Regions from separate parts of the Halobacillus sp. Marseille-Q1614 genome, predicted to be linked through region 1. Evidence: riboswitches for the same ligand, from Rfam matches in the RefSeq annotation. Region 1 holds a riboswitch; each other region holds the start of a gene.
What was found. Region 1 has a riboswitch for S-adenosylmethionine ahead of HUS26_RS16910 (OsmC family protein). Riboswitches for the same ligand answer to the same signal wherever they lie in the genome.

Region 1 (7,479 bases):
CTGACGAGGATCAGCGGGTTTATGGAGATTGACTTCACGATTGAAAACAATACCGTCGTTGATGCCAGGACAAAAGGGAATCTTTTTCGGGGCTTTGAAGAAATGATGGTCGGGCGAAAGCCTTTTGATGCCGTCTATTTCACTCAGCGCATCTGCGGAATATGCTCGGCCGCCCACTCGATGGCCTCCTCTCTGGCACTTGAAGATGCTTTAAATGTACAACCATTAGAGCAAGGAAGATATTTGAGAGATATCATCCACTGCTGTGAGTTTCTGCAAAATCATATCCGCCATTTCTATCAATATACCGTTCCCGACTTCGTAAAGATTGATAAGGTTACGATTGTTGAAGCAGACCACGACGATTACCGTCTGCCCCAATCTGTCAATAGCCGAATCTCTCAAAATTACTTTGATTCCCTTGCCATCAGTCGTTCCGCTCACCAGATGCTCGCTGTACTAGGCGGAAAAGCTCCTCACAACCACGGCGTTTTTATCGGCGGGATTACAACGAAAGCCAACAGTGAAAAAATTGTTCATATTGATTCCATACTGCAGCATATCGCGGGATTTATTGATGAAAAAATGATCCCCGACGTTTACGAGATTGCTTACTATTACCCTGACTATTTCCGTTTAGGAGGAGGATATGGAAATCTATTAACCTATGGGGCTTTTGACAATTATAAAGATCTTGGGACCCTGTATGTAAATCCGCTCGTATTCAGCGGGAATACTGTGCAGCCTTTTGATGAAAATAAAATAGAAGAAAAGATAGATTATTCCTGGTATACAGCAATAGAAAATACGTACAAGCCAGACGAGCTGACCCCTAAACCCGATATGGACAAAGAAAAAGGCTATTCCTTTGTAAAAGCTCCAAGATATGACGGACTCCCCTTTGAAGTGGGGCCGCTGGCACGGCTCATTTTATCAGGAGAGCAAAAACTTGGTATTTCTGCCATGGACCGCACGATTGCCCGGGCTCTTGAAGCTAAAAAAATCACAGAAATTATGAGGACGTTACTTAAAGAAGTGCTTCCTAATGTAGAGCTGCAGAAACAATATGAAGTCCCTAAAAAAGCATCAGGCCGGGGATTAACAGATACAACGCGGGGCGCCTTAGGACATTGGCTTAAAATAGATAATAAGAAATTATCTTTCTATCAGATTATCACCCCCTCCACCTGGGATTTCTCTACTAGAGATGATAAAGGCTTCGCCGGCGTAGCCGAAAGAGCCTTATTGGGTACGCCGATTCAAAACCCTGACCAGCCGGCAGAAATCGGAAGGATCCTCCGTTCATTTGATCCATGTATGTCCTGCGCGACACACGTTTACAGCCCGGGGCGCGTAGTCAAAACCATTCAGGTGTTTTAATGGAAAAAGTAATCGTACTTGGAATTGGCAATCAGCTCATGATGGATGATGGAATTGGAATTTATCTCACAGAAGAACTGGCGAAGCAGAAACATCCGGAAAATATCTCTTATCTAATCGGCGAATCAGACATTGACTACTGTCTCCAGCAAATTGAACAGGCCTCCTATATGATTATTTTAGATACCGTCCGGGCAGGAAAAGAACCTGGAGAACTTTCCATCTTCCCGATTAACAACTTACATGAACAGCGTCCTCTCGATATCTCGCCGCATAACATACATTTGTTTCAGTCTCTCTACCTGCAAAGAGATACGCTTAAGGGTTTCCTTATTGGTATAGAGCCTTTTGAGATTAAGTTTCATATAGGATTGAGCGCACCTTTAAAGGGAAAGTGGGACACTATTTTAAGGGACGTGAGAATAACTATTGATCAACTATTAAAAGACAGCCATTAAAGGGATTGGGTTAGGCGAAAGGGGGCAGGGAAATCACTTGCTTTCCGCGGGGATCCGTCGAGCCTCCCCGCTTCTCTTTGGGTCCCGAACTGGCGTCCAAGGAGTCTCGCAATTTCCTTCTTCACATGACAAAACCGACTTATTTACTATGATTTTCCATTGACATTCCTTAGATGAAGCCATACAATGTTCAGTAATTTCATAATTTTCTTATCAAGAGCGGTGGAGGAATCTGGTCCTTTGATCCCGCGGCAACCTGTTTTTTATAAACAAGGTGCTAACTCCAGCAGACATTTTTCTGTCTGAAAGATAAGAGCCGGGACCTAAATATCCAAGCCTTCTATTTTTCATTCAGGAAAATAGAAGGCTTTTTTATTTATCAAAAATGGAGGGATTTTGTATGGCAAGTGAAACACAAACCAAGTCGTCAATACGTTCAATTAAGGCAGAAAGTACGCGCACGAATCAATTCCAAAACAAGCATTATATTCGGGATTTCGATTTCCTGATCGATGAGCCAGAGAAGCTGGGCGGCTTAAATCAGGCAATGACGCCAATGGAATACATCCTCGGCTCGTTTAACGGCTGTTTAATGATCGTAATTGAAATGGTCGCAAAAGAAAACGCCCTTACGATAGAGCACCTGACCTCTTCATCCATAGGGACGGTCGACCGTGAAGGATTGCTGGGAACGGCTGACGTAAGCCCGCACTTCCAGCAGGTTACTTTAAAAGTAGAAGTTACATTTGCTGAAGTGGAAATCGACGCCCATCATTTAATCTATTTAGTTAAAAAACGCTGCCCTGCATTCAATTTGTTTAAAGATGCTGGTATTGAGATTGAACTTATTTGGGAGATCAATAAGGAGGTGCAATCATGACATCATATGGAATATGGATGATATTATTCGCGCTGCTTTACACGCTGGCTTTAATTATTGTCGGGAACTTAGCCAAGCGAAAGGCAAGCCGGGGAGAGCAATATTTCGTTGGAGGGCGTACGTTTCGCTGGTGGACCGTAGCATTTTGTATCACTGGTTTATTCTCAGGTTCTACTTACATTTCGATTGTCGAGCTCTCCTATCTGACCGGAATCTCTGCCATATGGTATGGAGTAGCAGAAACGGTCCAAGTCCTGATCATCGCCTTGCTGATGATTAAATCGTTTCGCAAAAAGCTTATTGTTACAATTTCTGGTTTAATTGGCGACAACTTCGGACGGACGGCTAAAGGACTGGCGGGTACGATTACGGCGATCGCCTTTCCAATGTGGTCGGTAGCCACGGCAATTGCGTTTGCCTCAGCATTTCACGTGTTTACCGGAATTTCTTTATCTCTTTCTGTCGCGTTTACAGCTCTTTTACTATTTGTATATCTACAAGCCGGCGGTATGTGGTCGGTAGCCTTTACACAGACGATGAATTCCATCGTCTTTGCGATCATGTTCATTATTGGAACTGCGGCATTTTTCATTAATCCAGGGATCGCAGGCCTGCAGCAGCTCGCTTTAGACCGCCCGCAAATGTTTGACTGGGGAGGAGCAGGACTTCAGGTTATTCTCGTCTGGTTCGCGACTTTTCTAGTTAATGTAATTCTCGCGCAGGCTGCTTTTCAAATGGCATTATCCTGCAGAACTCCTGAAGAAGGCAGAAAAGGACTAATTGCCGCCTCATTCATGGGAATTCCTTTTATCGTCTTAGGTGTGTTATTTGGTTTAGCAGCATCTGTCGTCGTACCTGATGCAAGCTTAGGATTGGTTGCCCTGCCGCAATATTTCATGGAGGTGCTGCCCGCTCCGTTAGTCGGACTATTTTTCCTTGGAATCTGGGCATGTGCCCTCGGCTGGGGAGCTCCTTGCCAGTTCTCAGGAGCGACAAGCTTAGGAAAAGACGTCGGAAGTGCCGTATTTCCAGGTGCCTCTCCAGAGAAGCTCATTACCTATACCAAATGGTCGCTGCTGATTCTAACAGGCTTGATGATCGTCTTCGGTTTCTTAAGAACAGAGCAGTCAGCCTGGTGGAATGTGCTCGCCTGGACGATGAGAAACTCAGCTACATTCGCACCCGTTGTAGCTGCCCTATTCTGGCCGCTCGTTACCAAAAGAGCCGTTGTCAGCTCGCTGTTTGGAGGATTCGCCGCCGGGTTGATCTGGTACAATTTAAGCAACTGGAGCCCGACAGACTTCTACCTCAACATTCACCCGGTATGGGTCGGCATGAGTGTTAATGTCCTGACAATGGTCTTGTTTACGGTCGTTCTCAATATCGGCCAATGGAAAATCAACAGAGCCGCTTCCCTAAAAGGACCTGTCACTGCGATTGCTGCTGGTGTACTTTTAGTGGTAAATGTATTTTTTTACGAGCCGCTTCACCAGACGGGCATCGTCGGATTGTTTATCTTTAGTAATGCTTTAACCTTATTCATCGCAAGTATTATTTACTTTAAGCCTAAATATGCAGCGCAGGAATCACGTAAGCAAGTGGTTTCCTAGTAACGAAAAGAAGGGACTCCATTTAAAAATGGAAAGTTCCTTCTTTTTTTACTTCTAATTTACCTTGTCCCTTCATTAAATATAAGGACAAACTTCTTTAAACGCGGGAGGCTTAAGGCATGTTCTTTCTTTTAATCAGGCAGATTGTACTCGGCTTATCCATTGCAGCACCCATCGGACCAATCAATATCGAAATCATTAGAAGAGGGATTTATCAAGGGTTCTGGCCTTCTTTACTTGTTGGAGCAGGCGGCATGACGGCTGATCTCGCTTTAATGTACTTTATGTATCGAGGACTCTCCGAATACCTGACCTTAAACTGGGTCCAGCTTATCTTATTAGTATTGGGGGCCCTCGTTTTAACCTATACCGGGATTCAAAGTTTTATCAATAGAACAGAACCTATAGTGGATTCATCCGATCATAGAGGGGACCGCTTAAGCACCGGGTTGATTCGCCCCTATCTTACCGGATTATCGATAGCTGCGTTCAATCCTTTAAATATCTTATTCTGGCTGGGCATTTACGGATCGGTGCTCAGTGATTCCCTGCAGGACGAAGACATCCTAAGAGCCTTCTACATTAGCAGTGCTATCTTTATCGGTATCGGTCTATGGAATTTAAACCTTGCCCTCACCGTTCATTTTAGTAAAACACTGCTGAAGCCAGGAGCATTGAAGCTGATCACAGTAATGGCTAGCCTGGTCTTAATAAGTCTTGGTGTGTACTTCGCGTTTAAGGCGGCAATTAAAGTGACAGATTTTCTTTGAACGGGGGAACAGCCTATTTTATTCAACTAAAGCACTATTTTCAGAACAATAGGCCCATCCCAATACTTTTAGATTGTGCATTTACCCTTTCATTTGATGTGTATATGCAGAAATAAAAGGGGTTTGTCAATCTGACAAAACCCTTAACATTTTTTGAAATGTTTCTTTCTCTTAACTATATGTTTTTACTCTGCTTCTACATATTTTTGCTTTGCTGAAGAAGTTTGGATTCTCCTGTACGTTCCCATTCTTCTACTGTTTCATATGCGCTTTCAGGAGAATACCCTTTCCCTACGAGGACTCCCATTAGAATAAATTCTTGAAGGATGTGTAAAGCATTTATTCCTCTTTTAACATCTTGTAATCCTTCATTTACCAAAAATTCCGTGTACTGTACCCATTCATCTGGAGTCCTGCCGGAAACAACGGTATTTCCTTGGCTATGACCGTTGCCTTCTTCCGCAGCCATTGCATCTGCTTTGGTCACATGAACCGTGCCCGACGGATGGTTAGGAGGAGCATAAATCGAGTAAAGTTTTAGTGGAATATTGCCTGTATTGGTTACATTATGCCATGTTCCAGCAGGTATCATTATTGCAGAATCATCATAGACATTTCTTTCAAAATTTAAATCATCTTTATTCTTGCCCATCTGAACAATCCCCTGTCCTTCTTCAATACGTAAGAATTGATCAACGTCAGGGTGTATTTCTAAACCGATTTCTTCTCCGACATTAAGACTCATTAAAGTAACTTGTAAATGTGATCCCGTCCATAAAGCCGTACGATACGTATTGTTTTGCTTCGTTACTTCATTAATATTAACGACAAATGGATTTGGCCCGTAATCCTTCAACAAAATCCTTTCATCATCGTTGTATGTGCGAAAAGAATCCAATCCGGCTGCATACTGTATCTGATTAGGAAAAGTCCAGTATCCAGACGGTCTTTCATAGTTATACATTGGGGCATTCACATAATATGGGGTTTGATAAGGATACATATTAGGAACATAGTACATGTTTCTCCATCCCTTCAGTTTTATAAAAATATCGTATTCACTTGTTAAGGAAATGTACTTAGACTAAAGTCAAGGCGAATTATTAAGAGTAAGAGTTTTTTGCTTGAGACGCTTGGTCCTTATGTACAATGACTATCAAGTTCTTTTTATTCCGCTTACTTGTTAACTTCCAACCTTCCAATTCGTTTAACTTTGTGTATGCTTTTCACAAAATAAATACCCTGCCTCTTAAAAGACAGGGTAGTAAACTATATTTTGCCTACAACCGCCATTCTCCGCTCTTCCATAACTTACTCATATATTCCTCTGACTCCCCGGTATTCGCGTTAATGACAAACTCTTTTGTCAGGTAGCTGGAATCCACGCTCACTTTCCAAAGCGGGAGGTATGTAAGAAACAAGTCTTTCAGCTCATACCGTGGCTTCTTTAACACATAGCTGCGGTTGATTTGCTTTTGCTGGATGTCGATGATGTAAGTTTCCTCGACTTGCTGCTTTGTTAATTGTACAGGGACGATTTCTCCGCTTCCTGCTTCAGCTTCCTTCATCGGCGGTACGCTTGGAAAAAGACCGCGGTAGCCGGAGACAGCGTCGACAAATACCATGTTCGGTTTTTTTCTGGGAGGAAAAGGTTTGCGGTCGGCGATGACGAGCAGCTTGGCTACCCACATCGGGTGATACAGTCGCTTCGTGTTCGTTATGTGGTCTTTCAAATAGGCAGCATCGATGTGTCGGTTCATTTTCAACTGTACGCCAAGGTTTTTGTAAATGATTTTAGGCACTTCGTTTTCGGTTATCTCCCCGCCTGAACCAATCAGGCGGAGGTTATTCTGCTTCAATGTGTCCATGGATTTCATCCTTTATGACTCAATATGGGTGTGATAACGGTCCACTTCACGCTGCATTTCTTCGGATGGCGGAGCGGTCAGCAGGCTGACGACAATCATAAGGACCGCGGACACAGGTGCCGCTACGATTGGTTCAGCAACTAAAGCAAATGGAAGGGCTGCCATGATGATAAAGGCAATCGAGCCTCCAATCATGCCGGCCAGGGCCCCGGCCATGTTGGCTCGTTTCCACCAGATGCCAAGAACCATCGGAAAACCAAAGGCAGAAAGCATGGCACCGCTGACCCAGCCTACCATAATTGCGATAAGCTGCGGTGGATCAATTGCAAAATAAATACCTACAAGACTTGCTAAGATCATAACGACAAATCCGAGACGGGTAATCGATTTTTCCGAAGCGTTCTTATTAATGTACCCTTTGTACAAGTCGTGGGCCACCCCAGCAGATACAGCCAGCAGCATCGCGTCAGCTGAGGACATAATAGCCGCTAATAATCCAGCCAGCATCAGACC
Region 2 (7,479 bases), 880 kb from region 1:
GTATTGGGCCAGTGCGCCAATTACTCTCGAAGGCGGAAAAACAGTTGAATTTAAGTATGTTTATGATGGTAATTGGATGCCTGGTGCTAATTTAACGTTTACTCCTCCGCAAGACGGCGACTACATTTTTACCTTTTACCCTGACGAGGAAAGAAGAGTGGATGTTCAGCTTGCCGATACTTCTTCAGGAAGCTTAACGTTAAACCTGACGGTACCTAAAAACACGCCGGGTTGGGTGGTTCCGACACTTGCTTCCAATCTTAACAGCTTCGATTATAAGGTCAGCCCGTTAACTAAGGTGGCTGAGGGAATTTATGAAATTGAAGTTAGAGGAGAAGCGGGGGATCGCTTAGAGTATGTATACAGCTTGGGCGGCGAATCGTATAAAGAAGTCATCGATGCACCAAGGGAAGCGACTTTTACTGAAGATAATCAAGTGTATAACGACAAAGTCTCTGAATGGGAAAACATTCCTGTTGCCCATCAGGTCACTCACAATTTTAACCATACACCTTACACCCCTGATAAACATGATGAACCGAAAGTCACAGTTACGGTTGAACATTATGGGCCGATTGATGAAGGAGCTGTTTACTTTACAACAGATGGTTCCTCCCCTGAAGGAAAACGCGGCGATGCAGAAAATGGAAAAGTTACCGGACTTAAGGTAGTTGAAACGACTTCAAACAAAGAAGGGTTATACACTTCGACTTTAGAAGGAACGATTCCTAAGCAGAAAAATAATACACGTGTGAAGTATAAAATTGACGTATGGAATTCTGGAAGCGAAGGTTCTCAGTTTGCCGACAACAATTCGTTAAGTTCCGATGAAGCAACAGAGTTTGCCTATTATGTGGAAGACTATCAATCACCAGAATGGGCGAAAGAATCGATTATCTACCAAGTGTTTGTCGATCGTTTCCGTGATGGAGAAGAAAGCAACAACACATCAACAGATCCTTCTCTTCCAGAGGATGAGAGGCTGAAAGGCTGGATGGGCGGCGATCTGCAAGGCGTGATCGAGAAGCTTGATTATATTGAAAGCCTTGGTGTAAATACTCTTTGGGTTTCTCCAATTTATGAGGGTCCTTATTCCCACGGCTATCATGCAACAGATTTCATGAATGTCGATCCGCGTTTTGGCAGCAATGAATTGATGAAAGAGTTAGTTGATAGGGCTCATGAGAGAAATATGAAAGTCGTTTATGACCTTGTGCCGAACCACGTTTCAAACAAGCATGATTTTTTCCAGGATGCTGTTGAAAAAGGAGAAAGCAGTCAATATTATGACTGGTTTACTTTCTTAAAGTGGCCGGATCAATACGAAACTTTTTATGATGTAAAAGAACTTCCGGAATTAAACAACGACAATCCGGAAACGAGAGAATATATGCTTGAGACTGTGGTGCCATTTTGGATGGATGAAATCGGTGTTGATGGTTTCCGTTTAGATTATGCCAAAGGTCCAAGCTACAGCTTCTGGGTCGATTTCCGTCATGCGGTGAAGCAGAATGATCCGGACGCATTCATTTTTGGAGAGGTATGGGACAGCTTAGAAAAAATTACGTCATATACTGGGAAATTAGATGGGGCCATTGATTTTGAAACGCAGACGGCTATTTACGAAGCGATGATCAACGGAGGAAGCATGAACGATTTTGGAGCTTCGTTAGACCGGATTTTCAGCACCTATCATGACGAATTTATTCCGGCAACCTTCTTAGACAGTCATGACGTCCCAAGGTTTATTTACGAAGCTGAGGGAAATACGAATACATTGAAAAATGCGGCTTCCCTGCAATTTACCCTGCCGGGCGCTCCAATCATTTATTACGGAGATGAAGTCGGATTATCTCAAAGCGGTGATCATAACCTTGTGGATGAGTGGAAAGATCGCTACTATCGTGAAATGATGCCCTGGGATCAAGATGAGCAGGATCTTGATGTGAAAGCACACTATCAGAAATTAATTGAAGTGAGAAAAGAAAATAAGGCTCTGACTGAGGGAGAACTAAAGATTGTTCACAGCACAGAGGATCTTCTCATTTATGAAAGAGCGGCAGGCCAGCAGAAAGTGGTGGTTATCGTCAATCAGGGAGATGAGAAGCAAAGCGTCGAACTGCTTGATATTTATAATCAAAGAACACCGAATACCGTTATGTTCGAACCACTTCTTGAAGACAAACCTGTAATTAAAGGGAAAAAAGGAAACTTGGCCATAGAAAGCCCGGCCCAATCTGTAGAAGTTTATAAAGTAAAAGGGAAACTCTATAACTAATCAGGTACCAGGATCCGATGATTTATCATTCGGTACCTGGTACGTTTTTTTATGTATCGGTACCCGGTACTAAATAGCTGTAAGGACAATTTAATACTGATCGGAATTGTAGGATTTTTTTCAAAATGTATTGACAATTGGCTCAATAAAGCATAAGATATGTACCATTAATTGCCTTAAAATTTCATAGCGGCTTTCTTATTGAGAGAGGTGGAGGGACTGGCCCTTTGAAGCCTCGGCAACGGGTCTGGATTTCTTTTTCAGATACTGTGCCAATTCCAGCAGGGATGACCTGAAAAATAAGAAGAAGGAATCATAATGATATTGATTAGCCTCTCTTCTTATTTGGAAGAGGGGCTATTTATTATTTTATGTAAATACCCGACTAAACAACTATGATTACACTGACTTACATAGTGTATAGGGAGTGATTCTAACCTAGGGTTGTATCCTTTTCCATCAGGGGTCTTACGATTTTATAAAATTTGGCGAGGTGGTATTTTTGCAACTTAAAGAAAAGAACAGTCCGTTTGATCAAGTGCAGGCCGAACAGCTCAATCAGCTGCTGCCTACTCTTACAGAAGCCCAAAGGCTGTGGCTGAGCGGTTACTTAGCTGCACCTTTAGCAAATGGTGCAGAAACACAGGTCAGTAATGCCGGAAGCAGCCCAAGTAAAACGAGGGAAATTACAATTTTATATGGTTCTCATACAGGAAACTGTCAGTCGCTGGCTGATGAGTTCTCACAGAAATTAAAGCAGCAGGATTATCAGGTGAACGTCGCTTCTTTAGATGATTTTAAGCCTAAATCTTTAAAGAAAGTAGAGGATTTGCTTGTTCTTACAAGTACCCATGGTGATGGGGATCCGCCGGATAATGCGCTCTCTTTCTATGATTTTCTTCACAGCAAACGGGCACCGAAATTAGAAGGGGTTCGGTATTCGGTACTCTCACTTGGAGACAGCTCTTACGAATTTTTCTGCCAGACAGGTAAAGATTTTGATAAGCGGTTAGAAGAGCTAGGCGGGGAGCGGATTTTCTCCCGCGTAGATTGTGATTTGGATTTTGAAGAGCCGGCTAATGAATGGTTTAATGGGGTCTTAAATGAAATTGCTCAAGGCCAGGAAGAGCAGCAGTCACATGGGGCTGCTCCCGCTTCAGTTGTCAATATGGATAGCCAGCCTTCTTACTCACGAAGCCATCCTTTCCAGGCGGAAGTGTTAGAAAATATTAACCTGAATGGACGTGGGTCGAACAAAGAAACGCGTCATTTAGAAATTGATCTTGAGGGGTCTAATCTTGAATATGAGCCTGGCGACAGCCTGGGAATTTTCCCTGAAAATGACCCTGAATTAGTCAACAAGCTGATTGAACTTATGGGATGGAATCCTGAAGAAAGTGTATCGATTAATAAGCAGGGAGACCTGCGGGCGATCCGTGCCGCATTGTTGTCTACTTTTGAGATTACAAGTCTTACTAAGCCATTATTAGAAAAAGCAGCTGACTTAACAGGCAGTGATCCACTTAAAAAACTGACAGCACCCGAGAACGCTGAAATCCTTAAAGAATACATCTATGGCCGAGACTTGTTCGATTTAGTTCAGGATTATGGTCCATGGGAAGTGAAGCCACAGGACTTTATACAAGTGTTACGCAAAATTCCTGTCCGTCTGTATTCGATTGCAAGCAGCCAGAAAGCTAATCCTGATGAAGTGCATCTTACAATCGGTGCCTTAAGGTATGATGCCCATGGCCGAGAACGCTCCGGCGTCTGCTCTGTGCAGTGTTCAGAACGATCTGAGCCAGGTTCCACCCTGCCGGTATTTGTTCAGCGCAACCAAAACTTCAAGCTGCCTCAAAACCCTGACACTCCAATTATTATGATAGGGGCAGGAACAGGGGTTGCTCCTTACCGTGCTTTCCTGGAAGAAAGGGAGGAGACGGAAGCTTCAGGAGGTTCCTGGCTATTTTTCGGGGAACAGCACTTTGTTACTGATTTTCTATATCAGACTGAATGGCAGAGATGGCTGAAGGAAGGCGTGCTGACTAAAATGGATATCGCATTTTCCAGGGATACTTCAGAAAAAGTATATGTTCAGCATCGTATGCTTGAACAGAGTGAAGCTTTGTATGAATGGCTGCAGGCCGGGGCCCATGTTTATGTATGCGGGGATGAAAAGTATATGGCGAAGGACGTCCAGGACACGCTGCTTGCGATCATTCAGAAAGAGGGAGAATTGAACGAAGAGGAAGCGAACACCTATCTTAATGAGATGCGTAAAGAAAAACGATACCAGCGTGATGTTTATTAATAGAGAGAGGAGCTTTTGAATGACAAAAAATAGATTTCCTGAACAGCACGGCCCTCCCAGTGAAATGGAAGATATAAAGGAACGCAGTGATTTCTTAAGAGGGAACCTGACGGAAAGCTTCGCTGAACGATTAAGTGCGGGAATTCCTGATGAAGAAACAAAGCTGCTTAAATTCCACGGGAGTTATATGCAGGATGACCGGGATGTCCGCAATGAGCGTAAACAACAAAAGCTTGAGCCGAACTATCAGTTTATGATCCGTGTACGACTGCCGGGAGGTGTCGCCACCCCTGAGCAGTGGCTGACGATGGATGAGCTCGCGGTGAAATACGGCAACGGTACAATGAAGCTTACGACAAGACAGACATTTCAGCTCCATGGCATTTTAAAGTGGAATATGAAAAATACAATTCAAGGGATGAACGAAGCGCTGATGGATTCGATTGCTGCCTGCGGGGATGTAAATCGAAATGTTATGTGTAACTCAATTCCTTATCAGTCTGATGTTCATGCAGAAGTGTATGAGTGGTCCCGTAAGCTCAGTGAACATTTGCTCCCGAGAACGAGAGCTTATCATGAGATATGGCTTGATGAAGAGAAAGTGGCCGACACCAGGGGTGAAGAGGAATCCGAACCGATCTACGGCCCGCTTTATTTACCACGGAAATTTAAAATCGGTGTTGCAGTGCCTCCTTCTAATGATGTCGATATCTATTCACAGGATCTGGGATTCATTGCGATCCTGCAAGGTGGCAAGCTGCAAGGCTTTAATATTGCGGTAGGCGGCGGAATGGGGATGACCCACGGGGATACAGATACATATCCTCAACTCTCGCGCGTAATCGGCTTCTGCAAGCCAGAACAGATGATTGAAGTCGGTGAAAAAATCCTTACGATTCAACGCGATTATGGAAACCGCTCAGAAAGAAAAAATGCCAGATTTAAGTATACGGTCGATCGGAAAGGTCTCGATTGGATTCGAAATGAGTTAAACGAAAGATTAGGATGGAGTGTTGAGGAAGCACGTCCCTATAATTTTGACCATAATGGCGACCGTTACGGCTGGGTAAAGGGAGACGGGAAATGGCATCTCACTCTTTTCATTCAAAATGGCCGGGTGAGAGATACGGAAGATTATAAGCTGATGACTGGTCTTCGTGAACTTGCCAAAGTGCATACGGGTGACTTCAGGCTGACCGCTAATCAGAACTTGATCATCTCTAATGTGTCCGAGGAGCAAAAAGGTAAAATCGATGAGCTCGTCGCAAGTTATGGATTAACAGATGGAAAAGAAAACTCGGCACTCAGACGGAATTCAATGGCGTGTGTTGCTTTTCCTACGTGCGGTCTTGCGATGGCAGAGTCCGAACGCTACCTTCCTTCATTAATTGATAAAATTGAAGATATGCTTGATGAACAAGGGCTGCGTGATCAGGAGATCATTATCCGCATGTCCGGCTGTCCAAATGGCTGCTCACGCCCGGCGCTTGGTGAAATTGGCTTTATCGGTAAAGCCCCGGGTAAATACAACATGTATTTAGGCGCAGGATTTGCAGGGGATAGATTAAATAAAATGTACCGGGAGAATATTGGCGAAGAAGAAATCCTTCAGGAGCTCAAGCCTATCATTTCTCACTATGCAAAAGAGCGTAAAGAAAATGAACATTTCGGAGATTTTGTCATTCGCGCGGGGTATGTAGAAAAAGTAAACTCCGGCCTTGATTTTCATAAGATGGAAGAAGGGGCAGGAAATAAATAAATTATTGATTAAAGCCTGTTGAAAGCTCTCAACAGGCTTTTTTCATTGTTTCCTATATATCTGTTTGTAAATAATCTGCAAGGTTTCCTGCTAGGATGTATTGACCTTTACTTTTCTCATGAAACCAATCAAAAATATTAGGATAATAAAAAAGTAAAGGGAAAACCAATATAAGGTCCAGCTCGTATTTACAAAGTTATTGAAATCCATAATAGACTTATGCAAATGGTTACTCATTGCCCAAATAAGTACACCGATTGGTATAACAAAGAAATAATAATTGGACGATTTTGCTAAATGCTGCAAGCCAATCATGGCTACTAAGAAGCATGCCGTTATTTTAACGAATAAACCATTTATCCAGGCGACGGCCATCAGGATTTCTACTCTTTCAAAGACAGTGATAAAGTCGATATCTCTCAGTACGGAATAGGTTGGATAGGATTCTCGTCCTACCATATAGGCGCCTTCATCTCCAATGATAAAAAAAACGGTCACTGACAGAATAAGGCCGCCGACAGCGATTCCGGATAAAAAGGTCATCATAGCTTTTTCTTTCTTCTCCATATATTGAAGGAAGGTACTTAATATCAGAACTTCAATGAACGGGAAGCCTAAGGTAGGGTAAGCCCCTTCAAAAATAGGGGCGAAACCAGTGTTGAAAATAGGTTTTATCTCTAGAAAGTCGAATTCTTCAGTGACTAAAAGCAGTGAACCCAGCAGGAACAATATGACCAAGGGAAACAATAATTCACTTACGAGAAAAAGCTTTTTCACACCCAGCACTGCTGTGTAGGATACGAGTACAAGAATCATAATTTGATAAACCCAGGGATGAGAGTAAGGGATAACACTCACTACCATGAAATTACTAAGATTTCGAACAACAAGAGCGGCAAGATGGATAGCATAGAAAATAATAAGCAAGTTAATAATGGTTCCGCCCCATTTGCCTGCTGCTTTATCCATTAGTTCAAACAGAGAAGGGTAATTATATTTTTTAAATAGGAAAAGGTAAAGCGCCATTAAGAGTAATCCTATGATTGTCGCCAGCAGCATGGAGATCCATCCGTCCTGCTTAGCCCCTGCAACCGTAAGCGCCGGAGCCATGAGAATGGAGCTGAAAATGAT
Region 3 (7,479 bases), 650 kb from region 1:
AAGGGAATGGTTCCAGTAACGGTGGGTCTCTGTTTCGTTCGTTTCATAACTGCATCAATATCGGCATCATACCAATTGTTAAGAAGTAAAGCGCCGGCCATAATCAAGGTGCTGCCCGCTATGGTTAATGAAAAAAGCCCCCAATTGTCTTGAAAAGACTCTCCCGTAAAGTAGAGAGCCAGCCAAAAACCAGTAATGATTGGGAGAACATTAGATATGAGCACAATGGCTTTAAATAGGGACTTGATATCTGCTAACACACCAGGTTTATTTTCTTGCGATCTATTCAGTAAGGTATTCTCCATTTTGATCACCTAAATATTTTAAGGATAATAGCTTGTTATAATTATAGATAAAAGATAAAAAAGCGGCCTACCTCCCCTCCTGCTTATAATTTTCCACTTACTGTCCAGCTATTCGACGATTAAGGTTGAAACCATCTCTTCATGACCTGTTCCGCAAACGATGTTACATTTAATCGTATACTCACCAGGTTCAAGGGAGGCTGTAGCAGATCCTTCATTATCTATACTTATGTCAGTTCCCTCAATCTCAATCCCATGAACCCCCTCATCGTTTGAAAGATTAACAGTTATTTCACCAGCAGGAGCCGGTCTTCTCGTCACCGCTGCCGCAGGCTGTCAGAACAAGAATCAGAGTGACAAACATCAAAGCAAATATACTTTTTTTCATTGATAAGACCCCCTGAATTTTTTATTCAAAATTAGATTACCAAGTTCGAATCGGCGGCGATCCTGGAGGTGCATGAAGAGTAAAGTCCCAAATAGGAACCACATAAGCCATGGCCACCACCATAAGAAGGAGCACGATCCAAAGCCCCCAACGTTCTGTCCACAGAGGTACCGGTGGGGCATCATCTTCCGGCTCAGCCACTGGATATTCGGTTTCCCCTTTTGGGGCGAAGAACATCATATGAAACACGGCATATACCTGGATGATGACACCGATCAAAAGCAGCGCAGCTCCAAAGCCCATCACATATTCGTAAGGGACCCAGCTTAATGCGGTCGGGTGGTCTCCATACGTGGTAAAAGAAGTTCTTCTAGGATCACCCAACAGTCCAACCAAGTGCTGAGAACCTGCCATCAGCACCATTCCTGCTGTCCAAATGAGTGTCTGTACTACACCAATTTTATTCATTTTCGGTGTGAGCTGGCGCTTTGATAAGTGTGGTATTAACCAATAACTGATGCCGAAGAATGTCATAACAACTGACATCCCGACAGTAACGTGAAAGTGACCGACGACCCACATCGTGTTATGAACCACTTGATTTAATTGGTTACTAGTGTTTACAATGCCTCCCGCACCCCCGGGGATGAATGCAATCATCGCAATCATAGGGGCTAAGAACCTGACATCCCCCCACGGAAGCTTCTTAATCCAGCCCAGGAGCCCTTTTCCGCCTTGCTTTCTTCCAGCACGTTCGAACACTGCAAACATAGCAAAGGCTGTCATTAAAGAAGGTACGGCGATTGCTAAGCTCATAAATACATGTAAAAATTTAACAGATAAAGAGATTCCCGGGTCAACAATCTGGTGGTGGAATCCTCCCGGAATATTTAAAATAACGAGCAGGATGACGACGAGCCTGATCAATTTCTCATTAAAATGCCTGCCTTTTATAATTTTCGGTACGATAACATACCATGCAGAAACAGCTACAAGATACCAAATGTTTACTAAGGAGTGGCCAAACCACCAAAATAACGTACGGCCTACCATTACGTTAGTTGTTTCCACCAGCCCCATGGACCAGGGGATCAATGTTAGAACTTCAATCGCAACTCCAATACTTGCGAAGAACCAGAGGACGAAAACTCCCATCGCAAAGAAAGCTAGTAATGGAGTCGGCTGGCCTGGGTGGAACTTTTTCCAATGACGGTAATTAATAAAAACACCAAAGCAGCAGGCCCATATTCCTAAAACAAGAAAGACGAGCCCTACGTAAAACAAAGGATGCGCAGCAAGAGGCGGGTAAAATGTATATAAGACAGATGCTTCATTTAATACAATCAACGTCGCGGCCAATACTGTCCCAAATACCATGAGACCGAATCCCGTCCAGGCAAGCTTGCGGACTTTAGGAAGCAGCCCTCCAAATGAATAAGAAAGGTTGGCATATTGATAACCGATCGTAAAAGTCGTAGAAAACACGAGAAGCAGTAATATCCCATGGGCGGTTAACACTTGATAATAATTGAACCAGGACGGAAGGAGAAGAATCTCAGCGCGCTCCAGTCCCTGCAGCAATCCTAAAACACCGCCAATTAGAAGTGCCACAAATGATACGGAAAAATAGGATAATGAAACCTTCGCGTCTTGCGGGTTTACACCGAGACCTTTTGTCTTTTGAATGATCGTTTTACGTAATGCACTTTCCATTTTTGGTCCCCCCTTTACTGCACATTAATGGTAGTTGACATCATCTGATGGCCTACTCCGCAATATTCATTACATAACACAAGAAACTCACCTGGCTTGTTGAATGTATGGGTGATTTTTTGGATGTGCCCAGGCATAACCATGGCATTTAAATTGGTTCCTGCGACTTGAAATCCATGAGTTACATCTGGAGTGGCCATCGTAAAGGTAACCTTCGACCCAGCGGGAATTTCAATTTTATTAGGAGTAAACTGAAACGCCTGTAAAACCATCACGACTTCATATTCGTTCTCCCCAATTTGCTTAATACCGGGTTGATCAAATGGAGCAGTTTCCGTTACTTTTTGCGGATTTATTGTTTCTTTATGGCTCGGCGGCCCCATTCCCATCGCAAATGTTTGATAGCCGATAATTACCATAAAAACAACAAGCAGCCCGATACTTAGTGTCATCCAAATCTCTTCCAGCCGATGCATCGTCTCTCCCCCTCTATACTCTTGCCATATAGATCCAAAATACGGCTACCCAGACAATAACGATTACGGCTCCTACAACCCCAACTGAAAACAACGTCCCCTTAAATGAATCCTCTGCCTTAGGATTTGTTGGGTTAACCTTTGATGACTGCCTCTCTGTCATGATCTTCTCCCCTTTCCGTTTTCCTATATCTTAATTTTAAAGGGCAGGGTCGACGCACGCAGTGAGGCTCATCACTAATCAGATTTTTTTAATGGATGATTTTACGACAAAAAAATCGGCTGTTTCTTTAAGTCATACGCCGGCTTTGTCGAAGAAAATGGTTCATGTAATTTTCAGAGATTTCTAAAGAAATCCATTGACGAAAAAGAATTTAACTGCTATGATCACAAATAACTTAATAAACGACGAAATTCTTATCCAGAGAGGTGGAGGGACTGGCCCTGTGAAACCCGGCAACCGCTATATTTATAGCAAGGTGCCAAATCCTACTGAGCAAAGGCTCAGGAAGATAAGAGAATAAATACATCTCTTGAACCTCTCTATTTATAAAAAATAGAGAGGTTTTTTAATTAAATATTGATTCTTATCCAGAGAGGCAGAGGGACTGGCCCGTTGACGCCCGGCAACCTTCAGGCAATCGTCTGAAAAGGTGCTAATTCCTGCAGGAGAAATCCTGGAAGATAAGAAGAGTGTTTCAGCTCTCTTCTTATTTTTGAAGAGAGCTTTTTCTATAGGACGAAAGGAGCTTTATCCATGACGATATCAATTACACCTGAGCGTTCCTCCTTACTATGGGAGCCGCCCGAGGAAGGTATAAACCATTCACATATAAAAGCATTTGCTGATTTCGCAGATCAGCCGCTTTTTCCATATGAACGACTGCACCGCTGGTCCATTTCCCGCTTAGATGAATTCTGGTCGAAGGTTTGGGACTATGCCGGAGTTATCGGTGAAAAAGGAGGCAGCGTCTATACCCCTGCCTCCTCCATGCCGGATGCGCAGTGGTTTCCAAATGCACAGCTGAATTTTGCCGAAAACCTGCTGCGTGGATCTCTCGATCGAACTGTTGCTTATGAAGCAAATGAAAATGGAGTCAGCAGCCGAATTACATTAGGAGAACTAAAAGAAGCTGTCGCTAAGGCGCAGCAAGGACTGAAAAACTTAGGTGTGAAAAAAGGAGACTGTGTCGCCGGGATTACAACTAACGATATCCAGGGGCTCACCGCCTTGATTGCCACTGCTTCTTTAGGAGCGATATGGACGTCCTGCTCTCCGGACTTTGGCACGAAAGGAATCTTGGATCGTATCGGGCAGGTGCAGCCTAAAGTATTAATAGCCTCCCTTCAGTATCAATACAAAGAAAAGCCTTTTAACATTAGAGAAAAAGTTAAAGAAACCGCGGAGAATCTCGAAGGTTTAACTGCCGTTATTACGTTAAGTGGAGAATTGGATGTTCCCGGCACAGAAACTTTAACGTGGGACAACCTTTGCAGCAATAACGCATCAGAACCATTATTTACACCAACAGCTTTTAACGACCCATTGTACATTTTATATACATCCGGCACAACGGGGCTTCCAAAAGCTATCGTCCATTCTGCCGGCGGCACGCTTCTTCAACACGTAAAAGAACACCAGCTGCACTGCGACGTTCAAAAGGATGATGTGCTTTTCTGGTACACCAACACCGCATGGATGATGTATCCGTGGCTGGTGTCCGGATTAGCCAGTGGAGCCGCTCTGCTTTTATATGACGGATCCCCTGTAAGATCAGACAACCTCTCTCACCTGTGGGATATAGCGGATGAAGTCGGAGTGACGCATTTCGGCACAAGTCCAAAATATTTAGAGACACTCGCTAAATCCAGCATTCAATTAAAAGATTCGCATTCGCTCTCAAGACTAAAAAGCATTTTGTCCTGCGGGGCTCCGCTTGCACCCGAGCAGTACGACTGGGTCTATCAAACGATAAAAGAAGACTTCTTCCTCGCTTCTATTTCTGGCGGGACGGAAATCATCGGCTGCTTTGTGATGGGATCACCGGTTCACCCGGTAAAACGAGGCGAAATCGCCTGCAAAGCATTAGGAATGGCTGTCGACGCATTAGATGAGCGCGGCGCTTCTGTTTATGGAGAAAAGGCTGATCTAGTCTGTACCCAGCCGTTCCCAAGCATGCCGATTACCTTTTTCGGTGAAGGCGGGGATGAGCGTTACCGTAAGAGTTATTTTTCAAAGCGGCCAGGCATCTGGACACATGGAGATTTCGCCGAACAGACGATTGATGAGTCTTTCATTATCTACGGACGCGCGGATACAACTTTAAATCCAGGAGGCGTTCGAATCGGTACCGCGGAAATCTACCGGGCTGTTGATCATATTCAGGAAGTAGAAGACTCGATCGTGTTTGGGCTTCCAAAAGAGAATGATGAGGAAATCATCCTTTGCGTGGTAACAGATAAGTTGAGCGAAGAATTAGCTAAGAACATCCGCAAGAAAATCCGGGCGACGGCGTCACCAAGACATGTTCCGAAGCGAATTTATCAAGTCACAGACATTCCTCATACCATCAATGGCAAGAAAGTTGAAGGAGCTGCAAAAACTGCGGCCTTAGGAAAAACGGTAAGTAATGAAGCGTCTCTGAGAAATCCAGCGAGTTTACAGTCTTACCGCCAGATTACAGAAAAGGAGTTCGTGTAATGACTCGTAGACCTAGAGGGGCAATCATTGGAATTGGTGAATTAGAGCCCGTTCGTTATTCAACAGGAAAAACAACTTTAAGCTTAATTGCCGAATCTGTCCGTCTGGCCCTAAAGGACGCCGGCATTTCCAAACACGAGGTCGACGGTCTGCTCGTCGGTCCTCAAGTAGGTGAGACACCACAGCACGTGCCAGCGACAGTTTCGGAGTATTTAGGAATCGATCCCACCATGTCGAACGTCGTTGATCTTGGCGGGGCTTCCGGGCCGGGAATGATCTGGCGGGCAGCGGCTGCTATTGAAGCCGGGATGTGTGAGACTGTAGTCTGCGTCCTAGCCAATAAAAATGAAAAAGGCGAAACCTTACGCTCTCCAAACCGCAATCCGATCCGTGAATTTGATGTTCCGTTTGGAGCATCAGGTGCCAATACGTCTTATGCTCTATTAAAGCGTCAGCACATGGAAGAGTACGGATCTACACAAGAGCAGTTTGCCAGGATTGCCTACTGGGCGAGAAAAAATGCCCAAAATAATCCGAATGCGATCTTTTATGGAAAGCCGGCGGAGCTCGAAGACATTCTGGCTTCTCCGCTGATTTCAGATCCGCTTCATTTATTAGAAATCGTCATGCCGGTAGCCGGAGGTGCTGCCGTTGTAGTGACTTCAGAAGAGAAAGCAGCACGTGTCGGACAGCACAAGCCGATCTTTTTAAAAGGGGCCGGTGAAAAAATAACCCACCGCGCCGTAAGCCAGGCACCCTCAATCGATAAGCTGCCTTTCAGCTACTGCATTCCAAAGGCGCTAAAGCAGGCGGAGACAAGCATTGAAGATATCGATCTTTTCTCTTTATACGACTGCTACACAAGCGTCGTTGCTGTTCAGCTTGAAAGCGCAGGGCTTTGCGCACCTGGACAGTTTGGAGAGTTTGTGAAAAATCACAGTTTCGGCTATGACGGCGATTATCCGTTAAATACGCACGGCGGCCAGTTAGGATTCGGACAGGCCGATCTCGCCGGGGGCATGTCTCATGTTGTTGAAGCGGTTCATCAGCTGCGAGGCGAAGCAGATCAGCGCCAGATTCCAAATGCGAAGCTGGCCCTCGTTACAGGCAACGGAGCGACATTAAGTGAAACCAATGCTCTTGTATTAGGAGGCGAACAATGAGTCAAAATATATCCCTGCCCACACCAACCATTACGCCTGTCAGCCAGCCGTTTTGGGACAGCATCAAAGAGGGAAAATTTACTCTTCAGCAGTGTGAGGAATGTAAGAAATGGATTTTTTATCCGCGCGATCACTGCCCCCGCTGTTTCCATGATTCTCTGACTTGGAAAGAAGCGTCTGGTGAAGGTCAATTAAAAACCTGGAGTGTTATTCATCGAGCGGGCCATCCTGCATGGCAGGAGCGTACCCCGTATATCGTAGGAGTTGTTGAGCTTGCAGAAGGGCCCTCATTATTAACCCATCTGCTAATTGAAGAAGAAGATTTAGCTTTAGACCTCGAAGTAATTGTGGATATTGTAGAAATCGGTCCCCATCCCCTGCCATTTTTCAAACAAAAGAAGGAGGAAATTTAACATGATACTTACTTATTTTCTATCCATCGCATTATTCTGGGCAGGAGGCTTGCTCCTGTGGAAATTCATCTATGCTGGAAAGAAAGGAGAAAGATAAATGCTTAACGAATCGAATACCTTATTATGGACTGTCATTATTCTCATGATTGCTTATTTTGGCCTCGTCACATGGATTGGTAAAAAAGGAAGTGCACACAGTAAGTCGATGTCCGGATTCGCCACTGCAAGAGGTAAAGTCAACCCGTGGCTCGTAGGGGCAAGCTTCGCCACCTCTTATGCAAGTGCCAACTTGTTTATTGGTGTTCCGGGCTTAGCGTATC

Region 2: linked by a shared signal. The riboswitch ahead of HUS26_RS12455 (assimilatory sulfite reductase (NADPH) flavoprotein subunit) and the one ahead of HUS26_RS16910 (OsmC family protein) in region 1 are both predicted to bind S-adenosylmethionine.
Region 3: linked by a shared signal. The riboswitch ahead of HUS26_RS13430 (acetoacetate--CoA ligase) and the one ahead of HUS26_RS16910 (OsmC family protein) in region 1 are both predicted to bind S-adenosylmethionine.

Annotation. Positions count from the first base shown of each region.
Region 1 covers NZ_CADDWH010000001.1:3,354,386-3,361,864, reverse strand. The annotation lists gene HUS26_RS16920 (nickel-dependent hydrogenase large subunit) at 1-1,380, shown strand, start outside; gene HUS26_RS16915 (hydrogenase maturation protease) at 1,380-1,838, shown strand; SAM riboswitch class I at 2,046-2,154, shown strand; gene HUS26_RS16910 (OsmC family protein) at 2,239-2,718, shown strand; gene HUS26_RS16905 (sodium:solute symporter) at 2,715-4,328, shown strand; gene HUS26_RS16900 (LysE family transporter) at 4,448-5,098, shown strand; gene HUS26_RS16895 (cupin domain-containing protein) at 5,295-6,119, opposite strand; gene HUS26_RS16890 (hypothetical protein) at 6,379-6,966, opposite strand; gene HUS26_RS16885 (sodium:solute symporter) at 6,979-7,479, opposite strand, start outside.
Region 2 covers NZ_CADDWH010000001.1:2,469,863-2,477,341, reverse strand. The annotation lists gene HUS26_RS12460 (glycoside hydrolase family 13 protein) at 1-2,278, shown strand, start outside; SAM riboswitch class I at 2,474-2,584, shown strand; gene HUS26_RS12455 (assimilatory sulfite reductase (NADPH) flavoprotein subunit) at 2,781-4,589, shown strand; gene cysI (assimilatory sulfite reductase (NADPH) hemoprotein subunit) at 4,609-6,348, shown strand; gene HUS26_RS12445 (endospore germination permease) at 6,439-7,479, opposite strand, start outside.
Region 3 covers NZ_CADDWH010000001.1:2,700,869-2,708,347, forward strand. The annotation lists gene cyoE (heme o synthase) at 1-305, opposite strand, end outside; gene HUS26_RS13410 (hypothetical protein) at 414-626, opposite strand; gene HUS26_RS13415 (cbb3-type cytochrome c oxidase subunit I) at 730-2,406, opposite strand; gene HUS26_RS13420 (cytochrome c oxidase subunit II) at 2,421-2,882, opposite strand; gene HUS26_RS13425 (cytochrome c oxidase subunit 2A) at 2,896-3,045, opposite strand; SAM riboswitch class I at 3,297-3,401, shown strand; SAM riboswitch class I at 3,467-3,573, shown strand; gene HUS26_RS13430 (acetoacetate--CoA ligase) at 3,640-5,583, shown strand; gene HUS26_RS13435 (thiolase family protein) at 5,583-6,746, shown strand; gene HUS26_RS13440 (Zn-ribbon domain-containing OB-fold protein) at 6,743-7,159, shown strand; gene HUS26_RS13445 (sodium:solute symporter family protein) at 7,257-7,479, shown strand, end outside.